DNA from 3 places in the Enterococcus camelliae genome. Region 3 is predicted to be linked to each of the others. Evidence: riboswitches for the same ligand, from Rfam matches in the RefSeq annotation. Region 3 holds a riboswitch; each other region holds the start of a gene.

Region 1 (7,155 bases), on a different contig from region 3:
TGTCAATTTTTGTTTTTACTTTTTTCTTCACAAGAAAAAAATGTTTGACTAATTTTTACTAATTTCAAATGGCTACCAGTGTTGAATTAGCAAGCTTTCTTCTATTCTTTTCATTAAAAAACACAACAAATAGTGTTATATCGAATTCACAAACACAATATATAGTATATTTGTATTGACATTTCTCCATTCCTACCTTAGTATTTTCTCATACGATACTTTTGGGTACTGGAGGAAAAAACAATGAATGTAAAATTATTTTCTAAAAACAACTGCATGCAATGCAAGATGGCAAAACGCTTTTTAACTGAAAATCATGTGACTTTTGAAGAGATTAATATAGATGATCAACCAGAATTTATTGACTACTTGAAAGAACAAGGATTTCAAAGTGTTCCTGTCGTTCTCTCAGACGCCTCTTCAGCAATTATTGGCTTCCGACCAGATCAACTACGTCAATTAGCAAGCTAATTCACAGAACAAATCACGAGTTTATCCATTCGAGTTGGATTTGTCGGTCAACTGACGCGCAAATCCTTCTTTTTGTTTAAAGAAAAAGAAAAGGTTGTGTTTTCATGAGTTTAAAATCATTAGGCGATGTTAGTTACTTTAAGTTAAATAATGAAATCAATCGCCCCGTAGATGGACAAATCCCTCTACATAAAGATAAAGAAGCCTTGGCAGCATTCTTAAAAGAGAACGTCGAACCAAATACAAAAACGTTTGCATCTGTTCATGACAAGTTGGCTTATTTAATAGAAGAAGATTATCTAGAAGAGGCATTTATTGCCCGCTATCAACCAGAGTTTATTGAGCGCTTGTATGCTTTTTTGACTGAACAATCATTTGAATTCCACTCATTTATGGCCGCTTATAAATTTTATTCTCAATACGCCTTGAAAACCAACAATGGTGAAGAGTATTTAGAAACCTACGAAGACCGGGTAGCATTTAATGCACTTTACTTTGCAAACGGTGATGAAGAATTAGCATTAGCTCTCGCGGATGAAATGATTCATCAACGCTATCAACCTGCTACACCAAGTTTTCTAAATGCTGGTCGTAAACGACGTGGAGAATTAGTCTCTTGCTTTTTAATCCAGTTGACAGATGATATGAATGCTATCGGAAGAGGAATCAACTCTGCTTTACAATTGTCTCGTATTGGTGGTGGTGTTGGCATTACCTTATCAAATTTACGCGAAGCTGGCTCCCCAATTAAAGGCTATGAAGGAGCTGCAAGCGGCGTGATGCCTGTCATGAAATTATTTGAAGATAGTTTTAGCTATTCAAACCAACTGGGGCAACGTCAAGGAGCTGGTGTTGTCTACTTAAACGTTTTTCATCCAGATATTATGGCCTTTCTTTCTGCCAAAAAAGAAAATGCTGATGAAAAAATTCGGGTCAAAACACTGTCGTTAGGTGTCTTAGTGCCAGATAAATTTTATGAATTAACCCGTAAAAATGAAGAAATGTATTTGTTTAGCCCTTATAGCATTGAACGCGAGTATGGCATTCCTTTTTCTTACTTAGATATCACTGAAAAATATGATGAATTAGTGGCTAACCCACGGATTCGCAAGACCAAAATCAAAGCCCGCGATTTAGAAAATGAATTGTCAAAATTGCAACAAGAGTCCGGTTATCCTTATATCATTAACATTGATACAGCGAACCGTGCCAACCCAGTTCACGGGAAAATTATAATGAGTAACCTTTGTTCAGAAATTTTACAAGTCCAAGAACCTTCTGTCATAAATGGCAAACAAGAATACGAGGTGCTTGGTACCGATATTAGTTGCAATCTTGGATCAACCAATATTGTCAACTTAATGAGTAGTCCTGATTTTGGTCGTTCTGTTCGGACGATGACCCGGGCGTTAACGTTTGTCACCGATGCATCTGACATTGATGTTGTGCCATCTATTCAAAACGGAAACCATCTAAACCATACGATTGGCCTAGGTGCTATGGGATTGCATAGCTACTTTGCTAAAAATCATATGGAATACGGCTCACCAGAATCAATTGAATTTACCGACATTTACTTTACACTTTTAAATTATTGGACATTAGTGGAAAGCAATGCAATTGCGAAAGAACGAAAAATGGTCTTTCATAACTTTGAAAAATCTCGTTACGCTGATGGAAGCTATTTTGATAAATACATCTCAGGTGCCCATATGCCTGCTTCAGATAAAGTAAAAGGTCTTTTTGAAGGTATTTTTATTCCAACAGGGAACGACTGGCAAATGTTAGCAGAAGCGATCAAAGAAGATGGTTTGTACCATCAAAACCGTTTAGCAGTGGCACCGAATGGCTCAATTTCTTATATCAATGATACTAGTGCAAGCTTGCACCCCATTACTCGCTTGATTGAAGAACGCCAAGAAAAGAAAATCGGCAAAATTTACTATCCGGCAGCTTACTTATCAAATGAAACAATTGGTTACTACAAGTCAGCCTACGATATGGATATGCGCAAAGTCATTGATGTTTATGCCACCGCACAACAACATATTGATCAAGGGATGAGTTTGACCTTATTCCTACGTTCTGATATTCCAGAAGGTTTATACGAATGGAAAACAACCACAAAACAGACCACACGTGATTTGAACATTTTGCGCCATTATGCTTTCCATAAAGGTGTGAAGTCCATTTACTACGTTCGAACGTTTACCGATGATGCAGAGGAAATTGGTAGCAACCAATGTGAAAGTTGCGTTATCTAAAGAGCCATCAATGAACGAAAGAACGATCAAGGAGTGAATAACATGGCAGATACCTATTATGAGGCAATCAATTGGAATGAAATCGAAGACATTATCGACAAATCAACATGGGAAAAACTAACGGAACAATTCTGGTTAGATACTCGTATCCCTCTCTCAAATGATTTAGATGATTGGCGTAAATTAAGCGAAGAAGAAAAACTATTAGTTGGTCACGTATTTGGGGGACTAACTTTATTAGATACGCTTCAATCGGAAAATGGGATTGATCAGCTACGAAAAGATGCGCGGACTCCACATGAAGAAGCTGTTTTAAACAATATTCAATTTATGGAGTCTGTTCATGCCAAAAGTTATTCGTCGATTTTCAGTACCCTTAATACCAAAAAAGAAATTGAAGAAATCTTTGAATGGACCAATACCAATCCTTACTTACAAACCAAAGCCGAAAAAATCAATGAAATCTATAAAAATGGAACCCCTCTTCAAAAGAAAATTGCTAGCGTCTTTTTAGAAACGTTCCTTTTCTACTCAGGTTTTTATACCCCACTTTACTATCTTGGAAACAATAAATTAGCCAACGTTGCTGAGATTATCAAGTTAATTATTCGTGACGAATCCGTCCATGGAACTTATATCGGTTATAAATTCCAATTGGGCTTCAACGCATTGCCAGAGGAAGAACAAGCTTCTTTAAAGGATTGGATGTACAACTTATTATTTGAGCTGTATGAAAATGAAGAAAACTACACCGATGAACTGTATGGTGAAATTGGTTGGGCTGAAGAAGTCAAAGTCTTCCTACGATACAATGCCAATAAAGCCTTAATGAATATGGGGCAAGATCCTCTATTTCCTGACGGTGCCAACGATGTCAATCCAATCGTGATGAATGGTATCTCAACTGGGACAAGCAACCATGACTTCTTTTCACAAGTCGGCAACGGCTATCTACTAGGCTCAGTCGAAGCAATGAAAGATGAAGACTATCTTATCGGCTTTGATTAATCCCCCATCTCTTTAGTGGTGCATCAGCAATTGCTTTTCTATTGCTGATGCATCACTATTTTTTTTAATCTCGTAGCAACTAGCCAATTCACCCATTCTTTGCTACACTAAATTGGAATAGAACATTTGGGGTGCCCAGAGGCTGAGAACATACCCATTGAACCTGATGCAGTTGATCCTGCCGAAGGGAAATGTTAGGAAGAACCTATCCTTTTTGCTGTCTCGCATCCCTCTTTGCTTCTATCACTAGAAGAAAAAAGGGATGCTTTTTTCTTTGTAAAAGGAGGACATACTGTGAATAACGACGAACAAGAACGCCTGTTGCTCGCAACACTGGAGCAGACGCAAGAACAGCTACTGACTATCCTAGAAAGATTGGTGGGATTTCACACAGAATCCCCACCCGCTCGGAATACAAACGAGCTGCAACTGTATCTGAAAGAGACTCTTGAAAAGCTGGATTTTACGGTGGAAACTGCGCCGTTTTATAGGCAGGATACATTGCTTTGGGCTACAAAAGAAGGCACGGATCCTGAGCATTACCAAAGCTTAATCTGGAATGGCCATGTCGATGTCGCTGCACTGGAGTCACTCGCTAACTGGCAGACCAATCCGTTTGAGTTGGTAAAGAAAGGCTCTCGGCTATTTGGACGTGGAGTCAGTGACATGAAAGGATCGGTTGCGTGTGTTATTTGGTTAGTACAAACCTTTCATCAATTGAAGATTCATTTGCCAGGCACTCTCCTTTTGCAATCCGTTGTAGGGGAAGAAGCAGGCGAAGCTGGGACCAAAAAATTACTCGAATCTGGTCAAACAGCAGACTTTGCAATTGTTGGTGACACGAGTGATTTACAGTTTCAAGGTCAAGGTGGCGTCATTACTGGCTGGATTCAATTGAAAAGCCCCGAAACCTTTCACGATGGCAATCGGATGAAGATGGTACACACTGGTGGAGGACTTTTTGGTGCCAATATGATTGAAAAAATGACCATCCTGATTCAAGCGTTACAGACTCTGGAACGACATTGGGGCATTATGAAGTCCTATCCTGGATTTGAGCACGGGACAAATACGATTAATCCCGCCTATATTGAAGGTGGGATTCATCCCGCATTTGTGCCGAACAATTGCCGGCTATGGATTACTGTCCACTTCTATCCAAATGAATCGATTGAACAAGTGACAAGTGAAATTGAAGCACACATTCTTGCCACAGCCAAAGCAGACCCGTGGATGAAAGAAAATCTCCCTACATTTGAATGGGGTGGTGAATCCATGCTTGTAGATAAAGGAGAAGTCTTTCCGCCACTAGCACTTGATCCTACCCATCCAGCAATGCTTGAATTGGCCAAAAGTCATGAAGCGCAAACAGCATCAAAACCCACTACTACCATGTCTACATCTGTTTCCGATGGTGGATGGTTTGGTGCCTATGACATTCCAGCTGTGGTATATGGACCTGGTGAATTATTGCAAGCACACAGCGACAACGAATCCATTGAACTGGACCAATTACTTACCTACAGCAAAATACTAGGAATCTTCCTATTACGTTGGCTTTCCACCAAGAAGACCGTGTGAACAATCCTTAACCAAAAGAAAAAAACTTTCAGACCCGAGAATCTCACTCAGGTTTGAAAGTTTTTTATAAAATTATCTGACTATAGAGCAAAAAGATCGTCGCCACTCTTATTGTCTAGACCTGGGTGGATGTCAAAGCGAACCACACCCACTGCTACGTCTTTCGATAAGACCCGTTTAATCATTGCCGTTCCCTCAACACCAAAACCACCACATAACTCAATTGCCTTAATTCCTTCTTTTTCAAGTTCCGTTGCCGCTTTGACCGCATCAACATAATCCTTGACACCAACTGTCGTCAAATTGACTTGAGGTGTATGAATCGTTGACCGATCCTTTTGATAGTCTGCTTCAGGTGCTAGAAAAATAAATGCTGCTTCTAATGCCATAATCATTCCTCCTTCATTTAAGAAAGCGTATTCATATTCCACTTTTAGTTTAGCACAAATCGAAAAAAAAAGAAGGATTTCCCCCTCTTTTGTGAGAAAAAAAGTATGAAACGCTACTCTCCCCATTGATTTGGTGACCATAATTCACCATCTAATTGTCCTCTAGCCTGTTCGATTCTTTTTCCTTGTTCCATTAGTAAGTCTCTTGCAGCAAATAACAGCGCTTTTTGCTTATAATCTTTGCTTTCTTGCGCCAATTGCACCAATTGTTTTGCTAGCCACTCAGCTTTTGTTTCCAATTGACTCACATCCCTTCTAAATAGAGCTTCAACTCATCTAATTCTGACCGCGTATGAACAAGTTGCGTGATGGTTTCTTCTAAAATGGGCGCTGCTTCTTTAGGAAGGGTCGCCAAATTAGTCGCCGTCAAGGCACGAATCAGCCATTCTTCGCGTTCTTTTAAAGAGTCACTATCTTCTAAACAAAGATATTGTTGGTACTGAATCAGTAATTTCCATTTGGTTGGTTCGTCCATATATTGAAACTGATAGATACCAAATGGCTTTAAGAAATGCATACCAACTTTTTTAGCCATTGCTTGAAATGGTATGGTAATCGCACTCAACGAAAACCCTTCTCTGCCACCAGCTTGGTACGCTTTCTCACTATTGCCAATCACTAGAACCAATCCGAAAGATTTTCCTCGTAACGCCGTCCCATGTACGCCAAAAGCAAAAGATTCGGTGAGCACTTCGTCTTGCCATTGCTTTAACATCGCTGGGGAAGAATACCAATATAACGGAAACTGAAAAATGATTCGATCATGCTCTTGCATCAGTTTTTGCTCAGCTACGCAATCAATTCGACCATCTGGATAACATTCTTCGAGATGATGAAACGTGATTTTCTCGTGGGTTGGCAGAGATTCCTTTAAAAATTGTTGGCTACTCGAACCTTGAATATCTGGGTGAGATACAATAACTAGGGTCCGCACCTCCTCAGCTCCTTTCTTTTCATTTACAATCACCCATTATACCCGAATAAGCAAAAGAATGCACTTTTGAGCCAGTCTTAGACGCTTCAACTTCCCAAAAAAGAAAGAGCTTTCCCTTCGAAAAGCCCTCTCTCTCGACTACATCGTTTTATTTTTTAGGGAAACGTGCCAAAGCAACTCCTTCGCCTAGCTCTTCTTCAATTCGCAAAAATTGATTGTATTTTTCGACCCGTTCACTACGCGCCATCGATCCCGTTTTAATTTGACCGGCATTCATTGCAACGGCAAAATCAGCGATGAAGGTATCCCCGGTCTCCCCTGAACGATGAGAAATCATCGTATTGTATCCATTTGCACGAGCTATCTTAATGGTTTCAATTGATTCCGTCACTGTACCAATTTGGTTCAGTTTAATTAAGATGGCATTGCCAATTTTCTTTTCAATTCC
Region 2 (7,155 bases), on a different contig from region 3:
CCTTGAGTAATTATCAGGAAAAACATAATACTATCTTTAGTTACTAATTCCTTTGCAGTGATACATTCCATGATCCAATAAACAATTTCAAAAATCATTGAATACAGGAAAGTAATTCTAATTGCTTGCAAAGTGTGTGCTTGTTCCATTTCATCCATTTTTTTCACATAAATACCTCCTTCTAAATGTAAATAACTCTTTACATTTATTGTTGTAACTTAACTTCGCTAAAATGGCAAAACCTTTTTACATTTTTCCATTTTAGAGTGTTCCCGTTACTTACTGCCATTCTTTTCAAGAGTAAATTTGAATTGAGATACTTGGATTTGCGTCAATAAAGCAGACTCATTTTTTGAGAGCCTTTTTTGAAGTCAATCCACTATCGCGTTGTTTCCTGGTTTCAGAGAATGGTCAAACCAAAATCTATTGACCATTCTCTGAAACCAGGAAAGGAAATTCTCGTGAGTTCGTTCAAAAAATGTGAATAGCTATTGCGCGTTGTCAGGCTCATTCTTCTGCCTGTTGTGGTTTGATGTACCCGATTGCTCCATATATATACGCTTGCAATTACACCATTCAATATATTGAATCCGTTCAAGTTGAGCTTCTTCAAAAGAATGATAAGTCGTTTGGTAGCCTTCTTCTTTCTTTACTTTTAATAAAAAAAATTCAAATTTCTGAGCATTTTAATTTACTTATAAAAAGTAAGTGATATACTAACTCTTGTAAATAAAAAAAAAGAGGTGCTCATATGTTAAAAATTGGTGTTATTTTAGGAAGCGTTCGTGAAGAAAGAAATGGTTTGGCTGTTGCAGAATGGACAGTTGAAAAAGCAAAAGCATTTAGCAATGCTGAAGATGTTCAATTTGAATTAGTAGATTTAGCGAATTACGATCTTCCGTTTTTAGGCAAAACTCCGACGGCTGAACAAGGTGCTGCAATTGGTGCTTGGTCAGAAAAAATTGCTTCATTTGATGGATATATCTTTATCACTGCCGAATACAATCATGGTGTAGCCGGTGCGTTTAAAAATGCATTGGACTTTTTGAAACCTGAATTTAAAGACAAAGCAGTTGCTTTTGTTGGTTACGGTGGTCTAGGAGCAGCACGCTCAATCGAAAACCTACGTGTGGTTTTAGCAGAACAAGGTCTTGCTTCAACACAACGTACCGTAAACTTTTCATTAATGACAGACTTTGAAAATATGTCTACTTTTAAACCAGCCGCTTTCCATGAAGGTGAATTACAAGAACTTCTTGGTCAATTAATTGGCTGGAGTGGTGCTTTAAAAACTTTACGTTAAAAAAATAAGCAAAAAAACTGTTTGTAGGGCTATGCAATGCCCCTCAAACAGTTTTTTTGCTTAAACTTATTTTCCTGCGCTAGGAATCAGCTTCCCTTTTGCCTCTGAGTAGCCTTAATTGGTAGGTGAAATCATCCACCCATTGATTAGCCAGAAACAGTGTCCCATTTTTTTCTTCCATTCGTTTGAATCCCATATATTCATATAAGCGGATTGCTCGTGGGTTTGTCCCGAGAACATGCAGTTGAATAAATGCTATGTGTTGTTCTTCAGCACAACAAAGCAGCTGCTTCAATAATTTTTTAGCGATTCCTTTGCCTTGCTCCTCTGGTCGAACAAATAGTTCAAATTCCCAAAAGGTATATTCAGGTGTTGTGACTGGATAATAGATGAGGGCACCTAAAACAGTCAGGTTTTCAATCATCATAATAGCCTTTCCCTGCTGAATTTTTTGCAAGAAGCGATCGTATTCATCTGGTCTGTAAGGATGAGGATCCACTTCAATGGTCATCGTTTGTTGGCTGATCTGCCACAATTGTTTTTTTTCATCAGGATTGACTATACCTACTTTGATTTCCAATGCTTCGCATCCTTTCTTTAGGCTTATTTCTGTCGACAAGCAAAATGTTGAACCTTTTTTCAAGGCTCGTGCTGGACTTACCCTCGTGATCTACGTGGTGTTTTTCTATGAATCTGCGATGAATTGCTATAACTAAGGCTAACTATCCCATCGTTCCATTGTATATGCCATTTCCCAAAAGCGGAGTTCATAGATACTGCTTCGATAGAAAGCTTGTTTCATTGCTTCGCGTTCTTGTTCATCCACTTCACTGGCTGCTTGATTGGTCAAGTCAAGCATTGTTTGGACATCCTCCGTATAGGCTTCGCTATCATAGGTGGCAATCCATTGCTGATACAAAGAAACAGGTGATCCCTCAGCAATCAGACGTTTGCCAATCTCATTATACAGCCAATAGCATGGCAATAGACTGGCTATTGTCCGCTGAGTGGTTCCATGATAAAGTTGCTCGTACATATGGTTAACATAATTGTATGCACTAGGAGCAATGGGTGTTAACTGAATTTCATCAGAAGAAATGGCAAGTTGCTGGAAGAACGCTTTTCGAATTTCAACTTCGCCATTCTTTAGATTTTCTGCATTCGCTCTTAAAAATTCAGCTGTGCGAGCATCACTACTTTTTTGAGCAGCTAGGCCATGAATTTTTCCAAACTCTTCTAAATAATAGCGATCCTGCAATAAATAGTATCGGAACACGGAGGGTGCTAGTTCGCCGGAAGCAATCTCCTTGATAAATGGATGTTTATAACTTTTAATCCAAACGGGTTGTGCCATATCGAATAATTGATCTGTGAACTTTGTCATTTTAACCTCTCCCACTAACAAATTATTTTTTGATGTCTTATTGTAGACAATGGATACTAATCAAAAAAAGCCCAACATTTTCATGCGGGCGCCTACTCAGAATAATCATTCTTTGCTCAGCTCCCTACGCTAGTACTAACTAGATCAGGTAATATGGGTAATTCTCAGCCATCAGGCACCCCAGCTTCTTTTTTAAAATTATAACAAGCCTTTTCTTTGCTGTCAAAATTATTTTAAATCGCTTTCTTTTAACGACAATTGTTTTTTGATGCAAAAAAAAAAGAGACCTAGCAGGATTTATTGTTTTTTTCCGTCATACATTTCATGATGGAGTGTCTATTTGTTGCTCCAACGTTGACTTAAACACCTGCTAGGCCATATTCAGTTAGTAAGGAATTCGTCAATCTCCCACGCCTTTCTAAAATTTGTAACCTTTAATTCACTTTCACATAGTCAATTACCCTATGTTTCAACTAGCTTTTTGTTTCACTGACTTTGTATTCACTGTGTTGCCTTACAAACTCATTTGACTCAATTTAACTAATTGTGGGAATCATTGGTTCCTTACAAGTTCATTATAAGGGATGGCGTCTTTTTTTGCAAGCGTTTTCTATTAAAAATTCTTTTGCTTTATCAGGCATTCTCGATTCTTCCTCTTAACAAACAGGGTATAATAAATACAGTTGCTAACAGATTACGAAAGGAGCCTTTATGAAACAATCAACCGAAGAAGCATTGACTACACTTTACAATCTCATTCTTAATCCTCGGACGCGTGATTGGGAACGTCAACAATTAGAGACTGCCAAACAACGTCTGTACAATCATGAGCGCTTAGCGGATACACTTGCCCAGCTTGAAGTCGTTCTTCGTCCTTTGGCTACACGACACTCACTCACACCCGATGTTGCCGAATTTTACGCAACGTTAGCCGGCAATTCTGATTTCTCACAACCTTTTGATGATCACCTTCATTTTACCAAGGATGGTCCGTTTATCGAACGAGCAATTTTCGCTGGTGGTTGCTTTTGGTGTATGGTAGAACCATTTGAGACACGAACAGGTATTTTAGCTGTTTATTCAGGCTATACTGGTGGGTCAACTGCTAATCCTAGCTATGAAGAGGTTTCTAGAGGACAATCAGGCCACGTTGAGGCTGTTGAAATTATATTTGATCGTCGAAAAATTTCTTATCAACAATTGAATGCAATCTATTGGCAATTGATTGATCCGACCGATGCCAATGGTCAAATTAATGATCGAGGGACACAATATCGACCAATAATCTTTTATCAAAATGCGGAACAACAGCATCTTGCCGAACAAGCAAAGCAAGCGGCAGCTGCTCGCTACCATCGACCAATTGTCGTGGAGATTCAACCCGCTCAGCCCTTTTGGTTGGCAGAGAACTATCACCAACAATTTTATCAAAAAGAAAAGCAGCGTTATCATCGAATCGAACGTGCCCGTAAACAATATCTGCTATTTTTAAAGATGCAAAACAATGTGTGCTCTTTTTTTCATAAAGCGAAGTAATTCTTGTTATCCCTGCGTGTACTTGCTTTGCAAAGGGGCCTTCGTAGCAAACGTTCCTTACGCTTTTTCTTCAAGCGAATCTGGAGACTCTTTTGCTGCAACCTCTTCCCAAAACTGGTCACCCCATTGACAGATGGATTGAACGATGTCGGCCAAATCCGTTCCTATCTCTGTCAATTCATATTCTACTTTTGGTGGCACAATGGGATAAACACGTCGTTTAACAATCTGATCTTGTTCCAATTCTCGAAGTTGCCGAATAATCATTCGTTGATTGATTGTTGGTAGTATCCGTTCAAATTCACTTAGTCTTAAGACTGGCTCTTGCAAAAGTGCCCATACGATGGCAATTTTATATTTTTCTCCTATCACAGACATTGCCAAGTCTTTCGTAGTTATAAATCGTTTGTTTCGATATTCGTACACCGCTGCTCCCCCTTATCACTTTCTTCCAATTTCATTTAGTTGCTCGATTGATTGTAGTTTATGGAATCAAAAAAACTGCCTTCATTGGCATTTTTCAAATATCCAGTACCAGTAGCCATCCTCCTCATCTATACCAGTCAGGTAACAACGATTGTGTCCGCGAATGGCGACTCGTCGCTTAACTATAAATAGTATAGCCTACAACTGACAAATTTGTCAGTATTGTTTTTTCTCTACGTTACTTTATGATAGAAAAGAGTTCATTTCTACTCATTCCTAGATTAAGTACCTTTATATGAAGGGCCGTTGAAGTGAGTAGCACCTCATCAATTACGAAAGAAGGAAGACAACGTATGAAAAGTAAAGCTGCTGTTGCATTTGCTCCAGGAAAACCCCTAGAAATTGTGGAAATTGACGTGGAAGATCCAAAAGAAAATGAAGTAATGGTAAAAATTTTATACACATCTGTGTGCCATACAGATGCATTCACTTTGTCTGGCGACGATCCTGAAGGGGTTTTCCCAGTTGTTTTAGGCCATGAAGGTGCAGGCGTTGTTGTAAAAGTTGGATCAAATGTGACCGATTTTAAAGAAGGCGATCACGTTATCCCATTGTACACGCCTGAATGTGGGAAATGTGAATTCTGTTTATCTGGGAAAACAAATTTATGCTCTGCTGTTCGCGAAACGCAGGGTAAAGGACTAATGCCAGATGGGACCACTCGCTTTTCTTATCAAGGAGAACCTGTGTATCATTATATGGGGACCAGTACATTCAGTGAATATACCGTCGTGAATGATATTAATCTGGTGAAAATTGATAAACAAGCACCCCTAGACAAAGTTCCGCTACTAGGATGTGGGGTTACCACTGGTTTGGGTGCGGTTGAAAATACTGCCAAAGTGGAAGAAGGAGCCACCGCTGCCGTTTTTGGATTAGGAGCGATTGGACTAGCTGTGATTCAAGGACTGAAAAAAGCGAAGGCGCAACGAATTATCGCTATTGATATGAATCCTGATAAATGGCCTTTAGCCCAAAAAATGGGGGCAACCGATTTTGTTAATCCAAAAGATTATGCTCGCCCAATTCAAGAGGTTCTTGTTGAAATGACCAACGGTGGAGTTGATTATAGTTTTGAATGTATTGGAAATGTTGAAGTGATGCGTTCAGCTTTAGAGGCTTGTCACAAAGGCTGGGGTGTTAGTGTGATTATTGGTGTTGCTGGTGCCGGAAAAGAAATTCACACGCGACCATTCCAATTAGTAACCGGGCGCGTTTGGAAAGGGTCTGCTTTTGGGGGAGTGAAAGGGCGTACCCAATTACCTGGAATGGTGGAAGATTTTATGAACGGTGAAATTGATCTCGATTCCTTTATTACACATCATTTGCACTTTTCTCAAATTAATGAATCCCTCGAACTGCTACATCGCGGGGAATCAATTCGTACAATGCTAACTTATGGAGGAGAATGAGATGAGGATCGAACGTATTGAACAACATCAAGCATTCGGAGGCCAACAATTGAAATACCGGCATCATTCAGATAGTTTGCATTGCTCGATGACTTTCAGTTTGTATTTGCCAAAGCCCTCCGCATCTCCAACCTCGTTAATTTGGTGGCTTTCTGGCTTAACCTGCACAGACGATAATTTCAGTCAAAAGGGCGCCTTCCAAAAATATGCTTCCCAAGAAAATGTTGCCTTTCTCATCCCTGATACATCACCAAGAGGCGAACTTCCTGACGATGAAGCTTGGGACTTAGGCCAAGGTGCAGGGTTTTATGTCAATGCAACTTGCGAGCCTTGGAAGCAAAATTATCAAATGTACGACTACTTGGTAAATGAATTACCTGAAATTGTTTACGACCTGATTCCAAACTATTCCGGCAAAGAAAGTATTATGGGCCATTCCATGGGTGGTCATGGTGCATTGATTGTGGGACTAAAACAGCCTGAGCGTTTTTCTGCAATCTCTGCTTTTGCACCAATTCTTAACCCGTCTAACGTACCTTGGGGCAAAAAAGCCTTCACAGCCTATTTAGGAACCGATGAAACTACTTGGAAAACCTGGGATGCAACCGAGCTTTTACAAAAAGTTGGCGAAATTCATCCTCCCATTCTGCTTACGCAAGGAACAGCGGATCCTTTCTACGCGGTTCAATTAAATGAAACAGCCTTCTTAGCCAACGTGAAAGATACAGACGAACAAGTACGGTACGAAAAAAAAGAAGGGTATGACCATAGTTATTTCACCATAGCAACTTTTATTGAAGAACACCTTGCGTTTCACTGTCAACAATTTCATAAATAGCAAGCGAGTATTGCCCTAACAAACTTGGCGGATACAGGGAACTTGATGAGTCTACCTTGCGTTTCATTCCTCAAAAAGGCCTTTATCACGTCCCGCTAATGGACGCTGATAAAGGCCTTTGTTTATTCTTTTCCTTGGATGAGGGATAGGATTGTTTCTTTCCGTTCGAAAAATTGCTCATCCATCGTTATTTCTT
Region 3 (7,155 bases):
GGATAGCAACACTCTCTACAATTGCTTGCAATGTTGCGACAGGCGTTACCGGTGTCTGCTTTGTTTGGGTAGGAAAAATAGCCCCTGTTCCTAAATAGTCTGCTCCTGCACGCTCAGCTTCTAATGCCCGCGCAACGGTTTTGGCAGATACTCCCACCAATTTATCTGAACCAACTAATTTCCGAACCACACTCACTGGCAACTCATCATCACCAATATGAACACCCGCCGCATCCACTGCTAAACAAATATCTACCCGGTCATCAATAATTAATGGAATCTGATAGCGATCGGTCAGCACTTTTAGTTTTTTAGCTCTCTCATATACAGCCTGTGTTGTCCGTTTTTTTTCTCTGAGCTGAACCAAAGTAACTCCTGCACGACAAGCCTCTTCAATAATTGAAAAAAAAGTCTGTTCATCATAATCATAGCCCTCTGTAACTAGATATAGGCGGTAGTCTGCCATAATGATCCTCCTCGAATGTTCTCAAACCATCCTTGATGATTCATTAACAATGATAATTGATTTAACGTTTCTTGTCGAAAATTAGCCAGACCCGTTGTTCGTTTTCGAGCCGCTTCTCCACAGAGATTAAAATAGCTAACCGCTGCAAGTGTGGCCTCTAATGGTGCAAACTCCGCGCCCAATAAAGCCGCAATGATTGCTCCCACAATGTCACCCGTTCCAGTGAAACGATCCAGCTCCGCCACGCCATTGGCAAGAAAATATGCGTGTTTTTGCGAAACAATCAAATCCTTTGCACCTGTCGCAAGAAAAATTGTATTTGGATGTTTCTCTGCTTCAATTTGCATGGCCCGTGCTAATGTGATTAACTCTTGCTCCTCTTGATCTTCAGCACTAGCATCTACCCCTCTAGCATTACTTTGCAGTCCACAGAAAGCGCGCATTTCAGAAGTATTGCCCTTTATAACCGTTGGCTCATAATTTGCAAGTTTTTGGGCCAACTCAAAGCGCATAGCCGTTGCTGCGACACCAACCAAATCAACGACAAAAGGGGTGCTGGTCTGATCTGCGACCCGAGCTGCCTCTAATAGACTCAACTCCCTATCTGGAGAAAGATGACCCAAGTTCAATAGTAAGCTATTATTTTGACCAAATAACTCTGAAAATTCACGCACATCATCCGCCATAATTGGCTTGGCATCGATATACAAAAGCGCATTGGCCATTGACTCGCACGTGATTTCATTGGTAATACATTGTACTAATGGCGAGAATGGGAGGGGAAACGCATGCTGAACTGCCGTATAAAAATAGTCTTCGCGATTAAATCGAACCATTTGTCATCCCTCCAAACAAACGTTGAACACGTTGAAATGGTTGTGTTTCTTTTAATTTTAATAAGACAAAGAAACCAATGATTGATCCTGAAATAGCACCTCCAAAAAAGCGTGGCGTATACAAGAACCAATACATTCCTTGCTGACTACCTGTAAACCAAACCATAACTGGATAAGAAAGCAACGAACCAATCAGCCCCGTCCCCACAATTTCTCCGAGCATTGCTCCCCAAACTTTTCCTGTATACTTGTAACCAATCCCTGCCAAACATGCGCCAAATACAGCACCTGTCAGAGCCAGTGGGGGAATACCGAGAAGGGTCATCCGAATCAGCGCGCATACAAATGCCATAATTGTGGCATAAAGTGGGCCCAACAAAGTAGCGGCAATCACATTCATCACACTTGACATGGGAGCCATTCCCTCAATACGAAATAATGGCGATAACACAACATCCATCGCAATCATCATAGCCAACAAGCTTATTTTTTTTACATTATTTACTTGACTCATCTCTCTTCACACTCCTCTTTCAGCCCTTTTGGCCATGACTCAAATTGATACGCCATTTCCCAAAAAGAAAATTCCATTTTTGCACTGATGACAAACGCTTGCTCCATTTGCTTTTTCTGTTCATCTTTGCTTTGTTCATAGACAGCATTCAATAAGGCGGCATCGTTCTTTATATCTGCTAAACCCTCTTCTCCTCCATAGGTATCAATCCATTGTTGATAGAATGGATTTGGCGAATGGCTCTGCTTGTTTTTTAAATAAACCCCAATATCTGCATATAACCATGGACAAGGCAATAAACTCGCCGCAATAATCCAATCGTTTCCCTCCACTAGTTGACGATACAAATGAGAAACATAGTTGTAGGCCGTGGGGGCTATTTCGGTATTCTGTAACTCTTGATCTGTAATTAGCAATTCTTTAAAGAAGGTCTCCCGAACCGCCAACTCACCGGCCTTTAAATGAGCCGCGTTTTCTTCCATGCGTTTTTTCAACTCAGGGAAAGTTGTTTGTGCCGCTACCAGTGCATAGATATGCGAAAAATGTTCTAAATAGTAACAATCTTGAATAAGGTAGTAGCGAAAGTTTTCCATTGGCAAGGTGCCATCTTGAATGCCTGTAATGAACGGATGGACAAAACTTCCTTCCCAATAGGGTCTCGTCTGACTTCTTACACGGTCCGTAAATTTTTGGTTCATCCAATCATCCTCTCTAGAATTAAAAATCCATTTCCAATCAAAATAGCGACAATACACCAACCATTTGCTGATAACGATGGCTTCCATTTTTGAAAATGACTGCGGGTACCCGTTTCCATAAATCCGCGGGAGTACATTGCTTCGGTATAGCGATCTCGCCAATTCATCGCTAGGAAAATCGTTTTGACGTAATAATACGCTGACCACGGGTACAACCGTTTTCCTCTTAACAAACTGGCATCCCGCATATCAATCACTTCTCGACGAATTTGCGGCGCCGCATGAATCACCACCAATACCCCGTATACAAAAGTTTGCGGCACATGGTACTGCTCCAAAATCAACAAGCATTCTTCAAAGTCCACCGATGCAACAAAGCCAATTCCCAAAGCCGCAAACGCATAGGTTCTGGTTAGCAACACCCAAGCATCGGAAAGACCATTTCCTTGAATTAACACAGACCAAAAAGTTGTCAATGCTGGAACAAGCGGAAACAAAATTAATACTCCTAGAAAGCCGAACTTTTTGTTAAAAGCCAAATACCCTAATACGACGATCAGCAAGTAAAGATTCAAATAAACTGAATACGTGAATGAAATTTCAATTGTAAAAAAGAAGACGGCAAAAACAATGGCAGGAATGGCTGTTATTTTTTCTTCCATTAATCATCGACCTCCTGTAACTGTTGATTTGCCAAATGGACATGGTGGTCACTGACACCCACCAATGGCTCCAAACGATGAGAGACAATCAACAGACTCGTCCGCTGTTTTTTCTCTTCCAACCACTTCACAAAAAACTGGCATGCTCGCTCATCCAACCCAGTAAACGGCTCATCCAATAGCAGGAATGTACAATCAAGACTCAACATAGCAATTAATTGAATCATCTTTTTTTGCCCTTCACTCAGCTGATAAAGACTTCTCTCCCTAACATGATCAATCCCTAACGTCTTCATAGCAGCCAATTGCTTTTGTTTTATTTTTTCCTCAGGCTCTTTGGGAAAATTTAGCTCTTTGTCCACTTGTAGTGTCACAAATTGTTGCTCGGCTTGCTGTACCGCTAAGGTCATTTTTTCATAAAGTTTTCTTTTTCCAAAATGGCGTGACAATTTTTGACCATCAAAGTACATCAGCCCTTTGTATGCTTGAAGTTGAACCATCGCTCGCAATAGTGTAGATTTTCCCGTGCCATTAACCCCAGTTAAGGTTGTTATTCCTTTTTTAAATTGAAAGTTTTGCGGAATCAACAATTCCTTCTCACCTTGAAACAGCGAAAAATTCTGCAATTCAAAGAGACTTTCCACAGGTGCATCTGGATTCCTTAACGAGCCTAATTGTGGCTGGATTGTCAATTCATCTAACGATTGCTCCTTTAATTGTCCGTTGGTCATCCGAATAAATCGGTCGACATAAGGCTGATACCCATTTAATTCGTGATCAGCTACTACTATCAATTTTCCCTTATCACGAAGACTCGCTAATTTTTTAATTAACAGCATTCGTGAATCCGGATCGATACTTGCAAATGGTTCATCTAATAAAAAGATGGGTGGATCTAACGCCAAAAGAATCGTCAAGGCGGCGCGTTGTTTTTCTCCGCCTGAAAGAGTCACCAATTCACGATGAAGCAATGCTCCCATCTGCATTTCTTGAACAGCACGTGCCATTCGTTCATTTGACTCCGCAATCGGTAGATTGAAGTTTTCCATCACAAACATCAATTCTCTTTGCAACGTACGCATGGTAAATTGTTGGCTAGGATTTTGAAACATGATTCCAATTTGTTGTGCCTTCTCTACCGTTGTCAGCTGTTGGGTATTGTGATTGTTCACAAAGATTTCACCCAAATAAGTCGTTCCATCAAAGCCTGCAATCGTATGGAGCAGCGTCGTTTTTCCACATCCGCTATCACCAGTAAGTAAAGAAAACGTGCCTTGCTTAAATTCACAAGACAATTGATCTAAAATGGTTGTTTCTCCCTTTTGAACAACTAATTTTTTTGTTACAATTCCTTGCATCAACGAGACACTCTTACCCCTTGCGCCTTATGGAAAAGTGTTACGATTTGTTTGGTTAAAAAGATACCAAAGAAGCAGACAGACGCAAAACGAACAAGAAACAGCGCTGCAACCATACCAAAACCATATGTGCCATAACCAAATTTGAAGAATTCATAAACAAAACTAAAGACGGTTGTTCCAATTGCCCCATATAATAAGGTAACCGAGTCATATCGTTTGTATCCAGTTACCAAAAAGCCAACTTCTGTTCCTAATCCTTGAATAAAACCGGATAACAATACACCTGCTCCAAAGTAAGAACCATACAACATTTCTGCCAACGCAGCAAAAACTTCTCCAAGCACCGCGCTACCCATTTTAGGAATCAACATCCCCGCAACGGGTGCCGCGATGGTCCACATACCAAACAGAATTTCATTTGCAAATGGTGTTAGACCAAATGGTGTCAGGACAGATACTAGAAGTGCATACAGGACCCCTGCCCCCATAAAAACTGCTCCAAATAAAAATGCTAATAATGCCAAAAATACGACTTGTGGTAATGTCCACTTTGCTTTTTCCATAACAAAAAAACCCCTTTTCTCTACTATTTAATAAAGGAGTCACTGAGGTAGCGATCGATAGTTGTTCAATAGAATAGAAAAAACCCGTCAACGAATCATTCATCAACGGGTACAAAAATCACATGCTAAAAAACTACATTTCCCTGCGACAGTCCTAACTGCTTCAGGTTCAATGGGTATTATCTCAGCTTTACGCACCCCAAATGTCTCTCATTATTTAAATGTAAATCTAGTATAACACGTTTTTTTCACAAAAACTAGAAAACCTTTCCATTTTTTATTCACTTTTTGCGACTGTTTCAAAATACGCTGAATGCTTTTTTGATGTCATGTTAACTTTCTTCGGTGAATTGATTGAAAATTTTGACAAAATTAGCTAGCATCTGTTATATTAATGAAAATTTTTCACTATTCTTTTATATAGACGGAGGGAAACAGTATCATGAGTAACCTAACCGAGCAATTGGCTTTTTTGAAACAGCAGCAGTGGATTGATTTGACTCACTTAGTCCATTCAGAGATTCCCTATTTTCCAGCTTTCCGACCGATTGAAGAACATACGCTCTTTACAGTTTCCAAAGATGGTTTTTATGCGAAAGAGTATACCTTGGCAACCCAATATGGTACACATATTGATGCTCCTGCTCATTTTTGGGAAGCAGGTAGAAGCCTAGAAGAGCTGTCACTAAAGGAACTCGTTCTTCCATTGTATGTGATCCACAAAGAAGAGGAAGTAAGCAAAAATCACGACTACAGACTAACGGTCGAGGATATCCTTGAATTTGAACACACCCACGGCACAATTCCGGCTGGGAGCTTCGTCGCGTTTTCAAGTGGTTGGTCTAAGCGTTTCGCTTCGCCAGATGCCTACTATAATAGCGATGAAAAAGGAGAGAGTCACACCCCCGGTTGGTCGCTTGATGCATTAACCTTTTTGCACGAAGAACGACACGTGGCAGCAATCGGGCACGAAACGCTTGATACGGATGCCGCAATTGATTACCGTAAAAACAATGATTTGCTTTGTGAACGGTATTGGCTTTCTCAAAACAACTATCAAGTTGAGGTGCTGACCAATCTTTCGCAATTACCAGCAACAGGTGGCATCATCTTTGTTAGTGCGAGTAAAATCGAAGGTGCACCTGGTTTCACTGCACGCGTTTTTGCCATTATTCCTAAGCAATAGACCTGTATTATTTTTGTTCCAGTGGCAGAAACTTGCTACCGGGGGTTAAAAAACACTTTTTTCAGGTAAACTATGAGTGGACAATCACTACCCCTATCGAATAAAGCAAGTCGAAAGAAGTGAAGCACTTGAAACAAGAAACACAATTTTGACCTTGCCAAGCAGGCATCCATTCCTTATTATCTAGAAGAAAAAATTTATGCACCTTTATTGATACTTCATGGCAATTGCGACTCTCTGGTTCCTTTTGAACAAGCAGTAATCCTATACAATGTCTGTCAAAAAACAAAAAGTGAAACGACTTTTTTTGCCGTGAACAATGCCGACCATGAGGCCCAAGCTTTTATACAACGGAAGTTTTGGCAACCATTGTCCATTTTTTAAACGAACATACAAACTAAATTTGAATAAAGCGTAACGTATCGTCCTGTCAAAGTAGCAAAGCGAGCTTAATCAACCCAAACCAGTTATACAAAGCGTTTAACTGGATTTTTTTCGAACCGTCCCTGCAAATCGTTAATCTTATTGGCGGGGGCTTAACTATCAACAATTAAAACGAACTGTTGTAGCCACCATTAATAACCATACCTAATATTCGCAATAGCCATCAGTTCTTTTAGTTTGTTTTCTTGATCATCCAATAATATAAGCCCATCGTTTCGGATTGCCTTTGAAATATCTACGTTCATCCGACTTAAAATCAAAGGTACCGAAGCGCCCTTTTGTTTTAACTCTTCAAGATACTTCTCTAACACTTTTTCCAATGATTCGTTACCCGCCGCTATTTTTAAATCATCCAATAAATCAGCGATAATGTCCTCTGCCTGTTTTGAACGCTCATTTCCACCAGAAAACCATTTTAACTTACC

The links. Region 3 has a riboswitch for thiamine pyrophosphate ahead of ACFSR0_RS05495 (ECF transporter S component). Riboswitches for the same ligand answer to the same signal wherever they lie in the genome.
Region 1: it holds a riboswitch for thiamine pyrophosphate, as region 3 does, so the genes downstream of both, ACFSR0_RS02300 (acetylornithine deacetylase) here and ACFSR0_RS05495 (ECF transporter S component) in region 3, are expected to answer to the same signal.
Region 2: it holds a riboswitch for thiamine pyrophosphate, as region 3 does, so the genes downstream of both, tenA (thiaminase II) here and ACFSR0_RS05495 (ECF transporter S component) in region 3, are expected to answer to the same signal.

The regions. Positions count from the first base shown of each region.
Region 1 covers NZ_JBHUMO010000012.1:36,341-43,495, forward strand. Annotated here, with positions in the region: gene nrdH (glutaredoxin-like protein NrdH) at 244-471, shown strand; gene nrdE (class 1b ribonucleoside-diphosphate reductase subunit alpha) at 576-2,735, shown strand; gene nrdF (class 1b ribonucleoside-diphosphate reductase subunit beta) at 2,778-3,743, shown strand; TPP riboswitch at 3,861-3,950, shown strand; gene ACFSR0_RS02300 (acetylornithine deacetylase) at 4,038-5,324, shown strand; gene ACFSR0_RS02305 (DUF6506 family protein) at 5,405-5,713, opposite strand; gene ACFSR0_RS02310 (hypothetical protein) at 5,827-6,021, opposite strand; gene ACFSR0_RS02315 (NAD(P)H-dependent oxidoreductase) at 6,018-6,707, opposite strand; gene eno (phosphopyruvate hydratase) at 6,856-7,155, opposite strand, start outside.
Region 2 covers NZ_JBHUMO010000044.1:170,042-177,196, forward strand. Annotated here, with positions in the region: gene ACFSR0_RS07825 (hypothetical protein) at 1-167, opposite strand, end outside; gene ACFSR0_RS07830 (NADPH-dependent FMN reductase) at 752-1,303, shown strand; gene ACFSR0_RS07835 (GNAT family N-acetyltransferase) at 1,383-1,883, opposite strand; gene tenA (thiaminase II) at 2,022-2,687, opposite strand; TPP riboswitch at 2,792-2,880, opposite strand; gene msrA (peptide-methionine (S)-S-oxide reductase MsrA) at 3,399-4,223, shown strand; gene ACFSR0_RS07850 (winged helix-turn-helix transcriptional regulator) at 4,281-4,649, opposite strand; gene ACFSR0_RS07855 (S-(hydroxymethyl)glutathione dehydrogenase/class III alcohol dehydrogenase) at 5,003-6,121, shown strand; gene fghA (S-formylglutathione hydrolase) at 6,123-6,959, shown strand; gene ACFSR0_RS07865 (ABC transporter ATP-binding protein) at 7,082-7,155, opposite strand, start outside.
Region 3 covers NZ_JBHUMO010000037.1:13,187-20,341, forward strand. Annotated here, with positions in the region: gene thiE (thiamine phosphate synthase) at 1-472, opposite strand, end outside; gene ACFSR0_RS05470 (hydroxyethylthiazole kinase) at 442-1,302, opposite strand; gene thiW (energy coupling factor transporter S component ThiW) at 1,289-1,816, opposite strand; gene tenA (thiaminase II) at 1,813-2,514, opposite strand; gene ACFSR0_RS05485 (CbiQ family ECF transporter T component) at 2,511-3,176, opposite strand; gene ACFSR0_RS05490 (ABC transporter ATP-binding protein) at 3,176-4,534, opposite strand; gene ACFSR0_RS05495 (ECF transporter S component) at 4,534-5,100, opposite strand; TPP riboswitch at 5,224-5,312, opposite strand; gene ACFSR0_RS05500 (cyclase family protein) at 5,543-6,286, shown strand; gene ACFSR0_RS05505 (alpha/beta hydrolase family protein) at 6,458-6,670, shown strand; gene ACFSR0_RS05510 (bacteriocin immunity protein) at 6,862-7,155, opposite strand, start outside.